2 linked regions of the Longimicrobium terrae genome follow. The protein of the gene in region 1 interacts with the protein of each later gene in a pairwise test. Links are inferred from orthologs where the notes say so. Each region holds a gene or a part of one and is shown in the gene's direction. Other genes may lie near its edges.

The links. Proteins that work in one complex are often made in the same cells at the same time.
Region 2: the proteins of HNQ61_RS00810 (region 1) and priA interact in binary tests that used the Escherichia coli proteins (3 or more experiments, as listed by UniProt). The link is inferred for Longimicrobium terrae from one-to-one orthologs.

The regions. Positions count from the first base shown.
Region 1 is NZ_JACHIA010000001.1:185,033-192,652, reverse strand. The notes cover bases 137-3,048. They hold HNQ61_RS00810 (single-stranded DNA-binding protein), read left to right. Parts: upstream 137-1,239; coding sequence 1,240-1,857; downstream 1,858-3,048. Other genes in these bases: HNQ61_RS00800 (hypothetical protein), read right to left, coding at 2,787-3,048; HNQ61_RS28210 (HD domain-containing protein), read left to right, coding at 2,087-2,683; rimI (ribosomal protein S18-alanine N-acetyltransferase), read left to right, coding at 675-1,166; tsaB (tRNA (adenosine(37)-N6)-threonylcarbamoyltransferase complex dimerization subunit type 1 TsaB), read left to right, coding at 137-675. In the rest of the region: more of tsaB, read left to right, coding at 1-136; more of HNQ61_RS00800, read right to left, coding at 3,049-3,785; HNQ61_RS00795 (ABC transporter ATP-binding protein), read right to left, coding at 3,782-4,711; HNQ61_RS00790 (GntR family transcriptional regulator), read right to left, coding at 4,708-5,103; HNQ61_RS00785 (glycoside hydrolase family 16 protein), read left to right, coding at 5,389-6,006; HNQ61_RS00780 (GntR family transcriptional regulator), read right to left, coding at 6,015-6,743; HNQ61_RS00775 (DUF2513 domain-containing protein), read right to left, coding at 6,784-7,155; HNQ61_RS00770 (Leu/Phe/Val dehydrogenase), read left to right, coding at 7,295-7,620. UniProt on the Escherichia coli protein: Plays an important role in DNA replication, recombination and repair. Binds to ssDNA and to an array of partner proteins to recruit them to their sites of action during DNA metabolism. Acts as a sliding platform that migrates on DNA via reptation.
Region 2 is NZ_JACHIA010000017.1:104,695-109,972, forward strand. What follows is about bases 657-3,785. They hold priA (replication restart helicase PriA), read left to right. Parts: upstream 657-1,046; coding sequence 1,047-3,524; downstream 3,525-3,785. Other genes in these bases: HNQ61_RS21415 (hypothetical protein), read left to right, coding at 657-880; HNQ61_RS21425 (NAD(P)-dependent oxidoreductase), read right to left, coding at 3,597-3,785. Also shown: HNQ61_RS21410 (hypothetical protein), read left to right, coding at 68-337; more of HNQ61_RS21415, read left to right, coding at 518-656; more of HNQ61_RS21425, read right to left, coding at 3,786-4,244; HNQ61_RS21430 (HNH endonuclease), read left to right, coding at 4,828-5,278.

The DNA.
Region 1 (7,620 bases):
CTGGACAGTTCCACGCGCGCGGCGTACGTGGCGCTGTGGATGGACGGCCGGATCGTGGCGGAGCAGACGGTGGCCGCGGCGTCCAACGCCTCTTCCGCGCTGCTGCCGGCGGTGGATGCCGTCCTGCGCGCCGCGGGGATCGCGCCGGTGCAGATCGGCGCCATCGCCGTGGGCGGCGGGCCGGGGTCGTTCACCGGGCTGCGGATCGCGGCGGCGACGGCAAAGGGGATGGTGCACGCCCTCGGCGTGCCGCTCTTCGCCTGGTCCGGGCTGATGGCGGCCGCGGCGGCGCAGGGAGTGCCCGGCCAGACAGTCTGCGCGCTGTTCGACGCGCGCAACCGCGAGGTGTTCGCGGGTGCCTGGCGCTTCGGCGAGGACGGCGCGGTGGACGAGGTGCTGCCGGTGGACGCGCTGCGGGTGGATGAACTGCGTACGCGGCTGGGCGACGGTCCCGTCCGCTTCTGCGGCGAGGGCTCCGTGCTGTACGCGGACGACCTGCGCGCGGCGTTCGGCCCGGACGCGGTGCTGGGGGACGACGCGTCGCTGGCCGCGGGGCTGCTCTGGCTCGCGCGGCACGCGCCCGAGAGCGGCCGCATCGCGGACGCGGCGGCGTGGGAGCCGGAGTACGTGCGCGCGGCGGGCGCCGAGCGCATGGCGGCCGCAAAGACGGGCTGATGTCCACGCCGCTCGCCGAACTCCCCGGGGCCGCCACGGCGCCGTACGGAATCCGCCCCATTCGCGAAGCCGACCTGCCGCGGGTTCTGGAGATCGAAAACCAGTCGTTTTCCACGCCGTGGAAGGAAAGCACCTTTCGCGGTCTGATCAAGCGCACGGACACCGACGTGCTGGTGGCGGAGGACGAGCGCGGGGTGCTGGGCTACGCGGCGGCGTGGACGGTCATCGACCAGGCGGAACTGGGCAACGTGGCGGTGGACCCCATCGCCCGGGGAACGGGGGTGGGCGGCGCGCTGGTGGACGCGGTGGTGGAGCACGTGCGGGCGCGTGGCGGACGGGAAATCTTTCTGGAAGTACGTGAAACCAACCACTCCGCGCAATCCATTTACCGCCACCGTGGTTTCGCCGTTGTGGGAAGAAGACGTTCGTATTACTCGCTTCCCAAGGAAGACGCGCTTGTTATGCGTCTCCAGATCCAATCATTTCCTTGACACCGTCACGGGCGCGGCCTATCATAGGCGCCTGTTGTCCACTGCGTTACCTTTCAAAGTCTGAGGAGGAGCTGTGGCTCGCAGCCTGAACAAGGCCATGATCATCGGCAACGTGGGGCAGGACCCCGAAATCCGGTCCATCCCCAGCGGTGCCCGAGTGGCGCAGTTTTCGGTCGCCACCACGCGCAAGTGGAACGGCCGGGACGGCCAAGCGCAGGAAAAGACCGAGTGGCACCGCATCGTGGCGTGGGAAAAGCTTGTCGACATCATCGAGCGGTACGTCAAGAAGGGCGACCGCATCTATGTCGAGGGTGAAATCGAGTATCGGCAGTACGAGGACAAGGACGGCGTCACCAAGTTCACGACGGAGATCCGCGCCCGCGAAGTGCTTCTGCTCGGCGGCGGCCGTGGCGGTGACGAGGACGGCGGCGGCTACTCCGGCGGGGGTGGTGGCGGCGGCCGGGGCGGCTACGGCGGTGGTGGAGGTGGCGGCGGCTACGGGGGCGGCGGCGGGGGCGGCGGCGGGGGTGGTGGTGGTGCGCCCCGCGGCGGCGGTGGCGGCGGCGCTGCTCCGCGCTCCGGGGGCGGCGCGCCGGCCGGCGGCGGTCGCGGCGGCGCGGGCGGTGGTGGAAGCAACTACGACGACTTCCAGTCTCCGCCCTTCGAGGACGACGACGATCTGCCGTTCTAGCGTGCGTGCCTCGCCCCGCGTTCATCTGTTCGCGAGCGCGACCCGCAGACCTGGCGGGGCTCTACGATGAAAGCGGGCAGGGGTGCTTCGGCTCCCCTGCCCGCTTTTCCTGATGTTGATCGGCTGAACGCGTGGTTTCGCCCGCCCGCGCGCGGGCAGCACCTGTAAAGCGACGTTCCGGATATCGAGATCCGGATTTCCGCGAATCTCTACTCGGCATGTCCAACCTATGGATTCTTCCACACCCGCCGTCCGCGCCCCGGTCGGCCCGCTCGAGGCTGAGGCCGCGGCGTTTGCAGCCGCTGCGTGCGCCGGCCAGATGCGGTCCGGCCGCCGCTCCATCCCTGTGACTGCGCACTTCGAGGAAGTCGCCGCGCTGATGGCGCTCGCCGGTGCCTCCGACAGCGAGCGCGCGGCCGGGCGGCTGCACGACGTGGTGGAGGATTCCAGCGTGACCCTCGCCGAGATCCGGGAGCGTTTCGGTCCGGAAGTGGCGGCCATCGTCGACGGCATGACGGACCCGCCCGAATTCGCGGGGATGCCGCTGCTGGAGCGCAAAACCCTGCAGGCGGAGCGCATCCGCAGCAAGCCGGACGCAGTCAAGCGGGGCAAGATCGCCGACCAGACCTCGAACCTGCGCTCGCTCGCGGTCGACCCTCCAACCGGCTGGCCACCGGAGAAGTGCCGCGCCTACGCGGAAGGCGCGCTCCGCATCGTGTCCGCCTGCCGCGGCGCCAGCCCCGTGCTCGAAGCGCTGTTCGACGAGGCACACGCCGAGGTGGCGCGCGTTCACGGACCGTTCCGGCCCGCTGACAACGTTCAGTAGCCGACGCCCGCGCGTCGTCGGAGCATCCGGTCCCGCGCCGGAAGCTCTGACCGCCATCCACCTGACCGCCATCCACCTGATCGCGATCCACCGCTGACCCGTATCACAGAGCAGAAGCCCGCGCCTGGAGCGATCCAGGCGCGGGCTTGTCGTCATCCACAGCGGGCCGGCAGGGAGCGGCGCCGGGACCGATCGCGTGATCCAGCCGCGTCAGCTGTCGCGGTGGCGGCGGGGCGATGAATACGCCGATCAAGCCGATCCCCATCCACAGCGCCGTGGCGGAGAGCCAGCCTCCCGGCGTGGCCGCGTACGGCACGGCGCGCACCTGCCCTGGTACGGAGCCTTCCACGAACGCCTGCCCGCCGCCGGTCAGCAGCGTCTCGAGCCCGAACGGACCGGGCACCAGCAGGTGCAGCGCCCGCTCGCTCCAGTCCGCGCCCAGGGCCGCGACGAGCAGCGAAGCCAGCGCGATGCCCCCGTACCAGCGCCAGGGATAGTTGCTGGCGAGCGGGATGATGCTCCCCAGGAGGTACAGCGTCGTGGTGGCGGCAAAGGGGACGAGCCATCGCCACGCCGGAACGGGCGCGTGAATGGCGTACTCCGCCGCGGTCTGCTGGGCGGTGCCGGAAGGCGACAGAGGCACATCTCCCAGGCTGAAGCTGCCGCCGGTGGCCCACGACGCGGCCGCGATCCAGAGCAGGAACACCGCGACGGCGGCCATCAGCCACGCCCATCCGCCCAGCACGCGCAGCAGGGTGTGGCGCGTGCGGTCCACCGGCATGGCCCAGAAGTACCCGCGCCGCGACGGCTGCTCGCCCCGCCACACCTCCGCCGGGGTGAAGAGCGCGATCATTGCTAGGGGAATCATCAGCTCCGCGAACTGCACGGTCTCCGGCCGGCTGGGCGAGCTGATGCGGCTCACCACCCACATCAGGGTGAGCGCCGCCAGCGCCGCCGCGCCCAGGATGGTCTGCCAGCGCAGGGCGCCCAGCACGGTGAGCAGCTGCTCGCGCGCCACGCCGGTCCACCGCGGCCGGGGGTGCGGCGCCGAGGCGGTCGTTTCCGGAGCGGTGGGCGGACGGTCAACGAGGGTGGCGGTCATGGCTGGTCCTTGCGGCTGAGAAGGGTGATGGCGGCTTCCTGCAGGGTGAGCGGGGCGGCGTCGCGCACCACGGCGCCCGCGCGTGCCAGCCGCTGCGCGACGTCGCGCTCCCCGCCCCAGATGGTCCACTGGATCTCGCGCCCGAGTGCACCGCGGCGCAGCACGGCCCCGTTCAGCTCCGGCGCGCCCGCCCAGCCCTCCGGCACTTCGGCGCGGTAGCGGCGCAGGTCGCGGTGCAGCACGTCGCGCGGGGCCTGAAGCACCAGCCGGCCGTCGCGCATCACCCCCACGTGGTCGGCCAGGCGCTCCACGTCGTGCACCTGGTGGGTGGAAACGAGGACGGTGGTCGGTGTGTCCGCCACGTGCTCGGCCAGCAGCCCCAGCGCTTCATCCAGCATCACGGGATCCAGCCCGTCCGTGGGCTCGTCCAGAACCAGCACGGGCGGCCGGTGGGCCAGCGCCATGATCAGGTGCACGCGCCGGCTCTGGCCCTTGGAGAGCGTGCCCATCCTCCGCTCCGGCTCGATCCCGAAGATCCGCCCCAGCCGCGCGGCGTACTCGCGGTCCCAGGCGGGAAAGTAGGCGGCGTGGTGCTCCAGCAGCCGGCCCACGCGCATCCAGCCGTATCCCCAGTCCAGGCGCTCGGGGACGTAGCCGGTCTGCGCGCGCGCCTCCGGGCCGCGGGTGCGCGGGTCCACGCCGCACACCTCCGCCGTGCCGCTGTCCGCGCGCACCAGGTCCAGCAGCACCTTCAGGGTGGTGCTCTTTCCCGCGCCGTTGGGGCCAATGAGCACGTACACGGCGCCCTCGGGCACCTGCAGGCTCACGTCGTCCAGCGCGGTCTGGCGCCCGAACCGCTTGGTCAGGTTCTGCGTACGGACGGCCAGCGGCACGCCGTCCAGGCGGGTGGGAAGGGGAGTGCTCATGACTGGCCTGCCAGGGTGGGAAGTTCGCGCGATGCCGCTGCTTCGCGGATGGCCTCGATCAGTTCTTGGGCGCTGACGCCGCTGCGGTGCGCCTCTACCAGCGCCCTTTCCGCCACGCCGCGCACCATGTCGCGGCGTTCGGCCTCTCCCGCGCCGGTCTGGGCCACAAAGGTGCCCTGGCCCCGGCGCACGTAGACGGTGCCCGCCCGCTCCAGTTCGCGGTAGGCCTGCGCGACGGTGTTCGGGTTCACGCGGAGATCGGAGGAAAGGTGGCGGACGGAGGGAAGCGGATCTTCGGGCCGCAGCGATCCCAGAACGATGGCGCGCCGCACTTCGTCCATGATCTGAACGTAGATCGGCCGGGGATCGGCCGTGTTGATGGAGATCTGCACGCGGGTTCCTTGTGATCCAGTGTACTGGTTAACTAATACACTAGTGAGGTGCACCGGTTTCGTCAAGGATGCTGTCGATGGTGATCAGCATTGGTCCACGCCAAACCTGGATCGATGCCGCTTTTCGAGGCCATTGGGTGATGGATCATGGAAAGCCGCGCAGACGACCGGGGTGGCTTTGTCTTTTCACTCGATCGCGATCACCTTCGCTCCCCGCCGGGAGCGCGGATTGCGAGCGGGACGTCGTACGATTCGGTGGATGACGGGAACGGGATGGGGCTGCGGATGAATGATCGCGGGTTCGACGACGATTTCGGCGGGGTGACGGGCGGCGATGCGCTGGATGCGGCACGCTGGAGGCTGGACACGCACCCGCTGGGCAGTGGCTCGGTGCGGGCGGACAACGTGCGGACCGGCGACGGCGGGGTGTCGCTCGTCCTCGCACCGGGCGCGCGTGACGGCGGGGAACTTCGGTCGGCGGAGCGCTTCGGGTATGGCACTTACAGCGCACGGATGCGGACACCGCTGGCACCCGGCTCCATCTCCGCCCTCTTTCTCTACCAGGGCGGCAGCGACGAGTCGGACGAGCTGGACATCGAGATCCCCAACGACGGCGGCCGGACGGTGATGTTCACCACTTGGGTGGCCGGCGTCCAGACGCACACCGCCACGCTGCCGCTTGCCTTCGATCCCGCCGCGGACCATCACGAGTACCGCATCGAGTGGCGCCCCGGCGAGGTGCGCTTCGCCGTAGATGGCGAGGAGATGCAGCGGTGGACGGACGGCGTTCCGCATCAGCCGATGTACGTGATGGCGAACGCGTGGTGGCCCCGGTGGATGACGCGCCCCGTGCTCCACGAGCCGCGGGCGCTCGTGATCCGCCGCATCCGCGCGGAGTCCTGAGCCGCGCGTCAGGCGTCCGGGGGAGAAGTCGCGTCCGTGTCCGCTTCGGGAGCGGACGGCACCCGGCGGATGGCGCCGCGCAGGCGGCTGCTCGCGTTCCGCCAGTTGTGGCGGAGGGCGGCCTCCACGCGGACGGCATCCCCCTCTCGCACGGCGGCGACGATGTCCTCGTGTTCGTTCGTGGCCACGCCCAGCGCGCCCTCCAGCAGCGCGCCGTACACGTACTCGTATCGCCCCACCTGCGGGCGAACCATCCCCAGCAGCCACGCCAGCCGCGGCCCTGCGAGTGAATCTGTCAGCGTGGCGTGAAACGCCTTGTGTGTTTCGTACGCGCCGTCCAGGTCCAGCGGCACCTGCGCCACCGTCGATCCAAAGAGGTCGTTGGCGTCTCCCAGCGAGGCGGCCAGGGTGGCCCGGCTCGTCTCATCCAGTTCGCTGATCTTGCGCACGGCGGCGGCTTCCAGGTCGGCGATCAACCCGAACAGCTCTTCCACGTCCTCGTCGCGCAGCGGGGCGACGGCAAGCTGCCGGCGCCCGCCCTCCGAGGCGACCAGATAGCCTTCCGTGAGCAGAAGCTGAAGCGCTTCGCGCACCGGCGTGCGCCCCACGCCCATCCGCGCCGCAACCTCCTGCTCCACCACGCGCGCGCCCGGCGCCAGCCCGCCGCGCACGATCAGGTCGCGCAGGCCATCGTATACGTGCGCGGACCGGCCGCCGCGCTCAATGGAATCAGTCATCGCTTCCACATCGGAGAGAAGAACGAAGTTCACAGTGAACTCAGCCACTAAGCCCAATCGCGTTCAGCGCGGACTTCTTCAAAAGGTCCATCACCAAGCCGACCGTTGCGGGAAGTGCCTTGGTCTTGAGTTCCTTCACGGCGCGCGACCAATTGGTATCGTTGCGCGCGAGTTCTAGAAAGTCGTGCCCCTTACTGGTGATTCGGAATAGGAACACACCATAGAGGCCGCTGTTGGTTTCGAGTGGTTTCCCTGTGACCAACTCTGACTCGATGATCAAGCGGAGGTGAGCGTCTAGCACCTCTTGGGATACCCCGTCGGGGGGTACCGCTGTAAAATCCCGTAGCTCAGTTCCCGGATGAGCTTCCATCTGGACCATCAGGTTTCTGATGAGATCAAGATCTCTGCGCATTGATCTTTAGGCTTAGGTGAGGTCTGCCGTCAGCGGAACGCTACCTGTTCAGATCGCAAACTGCTGACTGCGCAAGCTCTTCGACAACCGGAGTGGGCGTCTGCCTTCCCGATTGCAAGAACGGGTTCAGGAGAAATCTATGCGGTTGCGAGAGATCCAGGTCGCGGGATGGGAGCGCGTGGTGGAGGCGCGCGATGGCGCGTACCACGCGCTGATCGCGCTGCACAGCACCGTCCTGGGCCCCGCGGTCGGCGGCACGCGCCTGTGGCGGTACGCCTCCACCGGTGACGCGCTGCACGACGTGTTGCGCCTGTCGCGCGGGATGACGTACAAGAGCGCGCTGGCGGGATTGGACGCCGGTGGCGGCAAATCGGTGATCCTTGCGCCCGAGCGGATCGAGGACCGCGCCGCGCTCTTCCGCGCGCACGGCCGGGCGGTGCAGGCGCTGGGCGGCGCGTACGTGAC
Region 2 (5,278 bases), on another replicon or contig:
GGCTGGCGTGCAGGGTTACCATTCCGGATACCGCCATTACATCTGTTCTCATTCCGGAGGTCCCAAGATGCGCCAGATCAAGCTCGAGCTGAGCAACCTGCAGGTGGAGTCCTTTGCGACCATCGCCCCGGCGGCGGGGCGGGGGACCGTGCTGGGCCATGCCAAGACGTACGTGGAGAACACGGAGTGCTGCGAGACGTACGCGCCCTACGTCTGCGCGTCCGCCAACGACGGCTGTCCCACGCTGGTGCATGCCCTGACGTATTGCTCGCCGGAGTGCCAGCCCACGGAGCCGGGGGTCTGCGGTGGCGGCCCCGCCACGGATGCCTGCCTGTAGTTTCCCCGCCGGCGGAGTGGCATTCCCGCTGCAGTTTACGCCACTGGTGAACTGCGTGGACCGCGATGGCGCCGTCCTTCTCGCCCACAATCCGTTCGCGGGTCCTGGGATCGAGGTGGATGGCGCCATCCGGTGCAACGCGGTTCCGGAGCTCGGGGCGACGGCGAGTGAAGGAAATCGATGGCGAAATACGAAGCGATTCCGGAGTGGGGACCGGCGGAGGTAGAGGCGGCGATCGCGCGGGACCGGCCGGAAGAATTGCTGTACGCCGTCGTGTCTGCCTCGTTGTACGCGGAGGACGCGAAGTGGGCGGAAAGCGTGTGCCTGCGCTTGGCGACGCATCCGCATTTCAACGTGCGGGGCAACGCGCTTCTCGGTTTCGGCCACATCGCGCGGGTGCACCGGCGGCTGTCGCGCAGGCAGGTGCTGCCCCTGATCGAGGCGGGGTTCCACGATCCCCACGAGTACGTCCGAGGTCAGGCGTACGGTGCCGCGGACGACATCGGGCACTATCTCGGCTGGCGCATCCGGCGGCCGGAGTGATCGCAAATCATTGATGGATAACGACAGCCAGCCACGCCGTACGCGTGCTGGCTGTTTCTGTTCTCACGCCCCCTGTCGCGCGCTGTTATCTTTTGGCTTCCGGGAGTGACGCCGCCGTGCGCGCCGTCCCTCCTATTCCCTATTCCCTATTCCCTATTACCTGGTCTTGTTCGTCGAAGTCGCGCTCCCGCTTCCACTTCCGCGTACCTTTACGTACGCCGTTCCGCCTGAGCTGCGCGCACAGGCGCGGGCCGGCGCGCGCGTGCTGGTGCCGTTCGGGCAGCGCGAGCGCATCGGGTGGATCGACCGCGTGGTGGAGACGGCCGCCAAGCCGGAGCGCGCCAAGCCGGTCACGGCCGTGCTGGACGCGACGCCCTCCGCCACGCTGCCGATCCTGAAGCTCTGCCGGTGGATCGCGGACTACTACCTGGCGCCGCTGGGCCAGGTGCTGCGGACGGCGCTCCCCGCCGGGCTTACGGACTCGTCCACCGACTTCGTGACGCTGGCGCGCGACCCGGGCGAGGCCGCGCTTTCCGAGTTCGAGGCCAAGCTGGTCGCCTTTCTGCGCGAGCGAGAGGGACTGCAGCCGGTTGCGCGCGTGCGGCGGGTACTGGGAGAGCGCGCGTGGTGGCCCGTCATCCGCCGGCTGGAGCAGGAAGGAATCGTCCGCGTGGAAACGGAGGGCCCGCGCGTGGAGCCGCCCGTGCGCACCCGCCGCGTCGTACGCATCGCGCGCGAACTGCCGACGCTCCTTTCCCGCGAGGAGGCGTTCGGCCGGGCGAAGCGGCAGCGCGAGCTGTACGAGACGCTGGAGTCCATCGGCGGCTCGGCGGACACGGCGCACGTAACGACGGGGCTGGGCTTCGGCTCGGAGCTCATCCGCCAGCTGGTGAAGAAAGAACTGCTGGCGGTGGATGAGGAGATCATCCCGCGGGATCCCTATGCCGCCATCGCCGCGACGGCCGCGCCCCGGCTGAACCCCACGCCCGCGCAGGCCGGCGTCATCGACGCGCTCGTCGCCGCTACGCGCACGTCCGCGCCGGGGACGTTTCTGCTGCGCGGCGTGACGGGATCGGGCAAGACGCTGGTGTACATCGAGTTGCTGCGCGAGGTGGTTGACCGCCAGGGGAAGACGGCCATCGTCCTCGTCCCCGAAATCGCGCTCACGCCGCAGACCGTCGGCCGCTTCAAGGCCGTGTTCGGCGACCGCGTGGCCGTGCTGCACTCCGCCCTCAGCGACGGCGAGCGCTACGACGAGTGGCGCTCCCTGCGATCGGGGGAAAAGCGCATCGTGGTCGGCGCGCGCTCGGCCGTGTTCGCGCCGATGGAGCGGGTGGGCGCCATCATCGTGGACGAGGAGCACGAGGGCTCGTACAAGCAGGGAGAGGCGCCGCGCTACCACGCCCGCGAGGTGGCCGTCGTGCGCGCGCGGATGGAGGGCGCGGTGTGCCTGCTGGGTTCCGCCACGCCCGCACTGGAAAGCTGGGCCAACGCGCAGGCCGGCAAGTACAACCTGCTGGAACTGCCGGAACGCGTGGGCGGGCAGCCGCTTCCGCCCATCAAGATCGTGGACCTCAAGAAGGAACGCGAGCGGATCAGGAAGAGCACGGGGCCGCTGCAGGAAGTGGCGCCCGTGGTGGTCAGCGACGTGCTTGCCGCGGCGGTGCGCGATCGCATCGCCAAGGGCGAGCAGACCATCCTCCTTCTGAACCGCCGCGGATACGCGACGTTTGTGCAGTGCCGCGAGTGCGGGCTGGTGTGGCACTGCCCGCAGTGCAACGTCTCGCTCACCTATCACCGCAAGCGGCACAGGCTTACCTGCCACTACTGCCTGCACGAGGAAGAAGCGCCCAGGCACTGCCCGTCGTGCGGCGAGGATGACCTGAGCTTCAAGGGCGTGGGGACGGAGCAGGTGGAGCGCGCCGTGGAAGAGGCGTTTCCCTCCGCCCGCATCGCGCGGATGGATGTGGACACCACCGGCGCGAAATGGGCGCACCACGACATTCTGGGCCGCGTGGAGCGGGGCGAGGTGGACCTGCTGCTCGGCACACAGATGATTGCCAAGGGACTGGATTTTCCCAACGTGACGCTGGTCGGGGTGATCAACGCGGACGTGGGGATCAACCTTCCCGACTTCCGGGCCACGGAACGCACCTTTCAGCTGCTGACACAGGTGGCCGGACGGGCCGGGCGCGGAGTGAAGGGCGGGGAAGTGTTCATCCAGACAGCGCTCCCCAACCACTACGCCATCCTTTCCGCCACGGACCACGATTTCGTGGGCTTCGCGGAAAAGGAGTTCGAGACGCGGCGCGAGCCCGCCTATCCTCCCTTTTCGCGCCTGCTGAACGTGGTCGTGAGCGGGACGGAGGAGAACGCGACGCAGGCCGCGGCGGTGGAGGCGGCGGACTGGGTTTCCGGGCTGCTGACCGGGCGCAAAGTGAAGGGTGTGGCGCTGGTGGGACCCGCGCCGTGCCCCATCGACCGCATCCGGGGACGCTGGCGCTGGCACTTCATCCTGCGCTCCGACAGTCCGAAGACGTTGGGCGAAGTGGCGCGCTACTTCTACGAGAAGTACCGCCTGCCGTCCAACTCCAAGGCAGATCTGCGGCTGGCGCTGGACCGCGATCCCGTGGCGCTGCTCTGACGCGCATCGGGCGGAAAACGTAAAGCCCCGCTTCCAACCCTGGAAGCGGGGCTTCGTCCATCCACCCGACGCTCAGTACGCGACGCCGAACCGTTTGCCGACGTGCTGGGGACGCTCCAGTTCGTCCAGCAGGGCGACCGCGAAGTCCTCGAAGGTGATGGCGCTCTTGCCGTGCTCATCCGCCAGAAACTGGTCCCCCGTCGTGCGATAGACCCCGGTCCGCTCGCCGGGATGGATGACGGCGGCGGGGCTCACAAAGGTCCAGTCCAGTCCCTCAGCCTCCGCGCGGAAGACGGCGAGCGCTTCCTTGCCGTCCAGCGCCTCCGGCTTGTAGGCGTCCGGAAAGCCGGGCGAGTCCACCAGCGCCAGCCCCGGCGCCACTTCCAGGCTCCCGGCGCCGCCGACGGAGATCAGCCGTTTGACGCCAGCCTCGCGCACGCCCGCGATCAGGCCGCGCGCCGCGCCGGTGAGTGTGGGCGCGTTCCCCGTCGTTCCCGGGCGCGGTGAAATGGCGCTGATCACCGCGTCCGCACCCCTGGCGACAGCGGCGACGTTCGCCGCATCCGTCGCGTCTCCCGCCACCAGCCGCACGCGCGGATCCGGCGTCTGCGTCCGCGACGGATCCCGCGTGACGCCGACGACTTCGTGGCCGCGCTCCAGCGCCTCGCGAACGACCCGCTGGCCAACCTGACCCGTGGCTCCGAACAGCACGATCTTCATCGATCCATCCTCACGTTATCCTGATCAACCCCACCTCTCGCCGCGGATGGCTCGAGGCGCATTCCATCTACCAGTGCTGCAATCACAGGGCCGGTGCCGCGCGTGGCCGGAACCGGCAGTACGTTGGCGCGGCGCCCAACACCGGCGCTGGAACCGACGATCATCGTCAAAACGGCTAAGTGATTGCCAGGCAGAAGGTTGCGGACCGCTGCCCGCATGCCGAAAACCGGGCGCAGAGCCGGCGTGACAGACTCGCTACACCAGATGTGGTGGCGCGGGTTGACGAAACCTTCCACCCGTAGTCATCTTCATCTTGGCCTTAGCAGGTTCGTGCGCCAACTTTCGTCACTTCCCGGTTCCATCCGCGTCCTTCCCGTTGCACGGAAGGCGCGCGCCGGTGCAGGTGAACGGACGTTCGCACGGGCATCGCTCTGATTCCTCATCACACGCAGGCAGCCGGTAACGAACGCAGAACGCAAACGCACAACTCGCCGAAAGGAGGGGCGAGCACATGGGGTGTCTGGCACTCAATGCATCGTACGAACCGCTGACCATACTGCCCGTTGAACGCGCGCTCAGGCTCGTGTTTGAACACAAGGCCGAGGTACTGGAAGCGGACGACTGCCGAATCTTTCGCTCCGCCCGGGAACGGGTGGCGGCCCCGCTCGTCATCAGGCTCAAGCGGTTTGTGCACGTTCCGCGCAGATTCCGCCGCCAGGTGACCAACACCTTCCTCTTCGCGCGAGACAGCTACCGCTGCATGTACTGTGGCCGCCACAAGGCCCAGCTGCGCGGCCGCGAGTTCCTTACGCGCGACCACGTCGTGCCCCTGTCGCGCGGCGGCGAGAACACGTGGGAGAACGTGGCCACGGCGTGCTCGCAGTGCAACAACCGCAAGGCCAGCCACCTTCCGGAAGAGTGCGGAATGCACCTGTCGCGCAAGCCCAGCGAGCCCAACTACGTGGAACTGGTGTGGGCGGTGCGGCGCGTGACGGCCGTGCAGGCCAAGTACGTCGCCATGTTCTACGGCGACG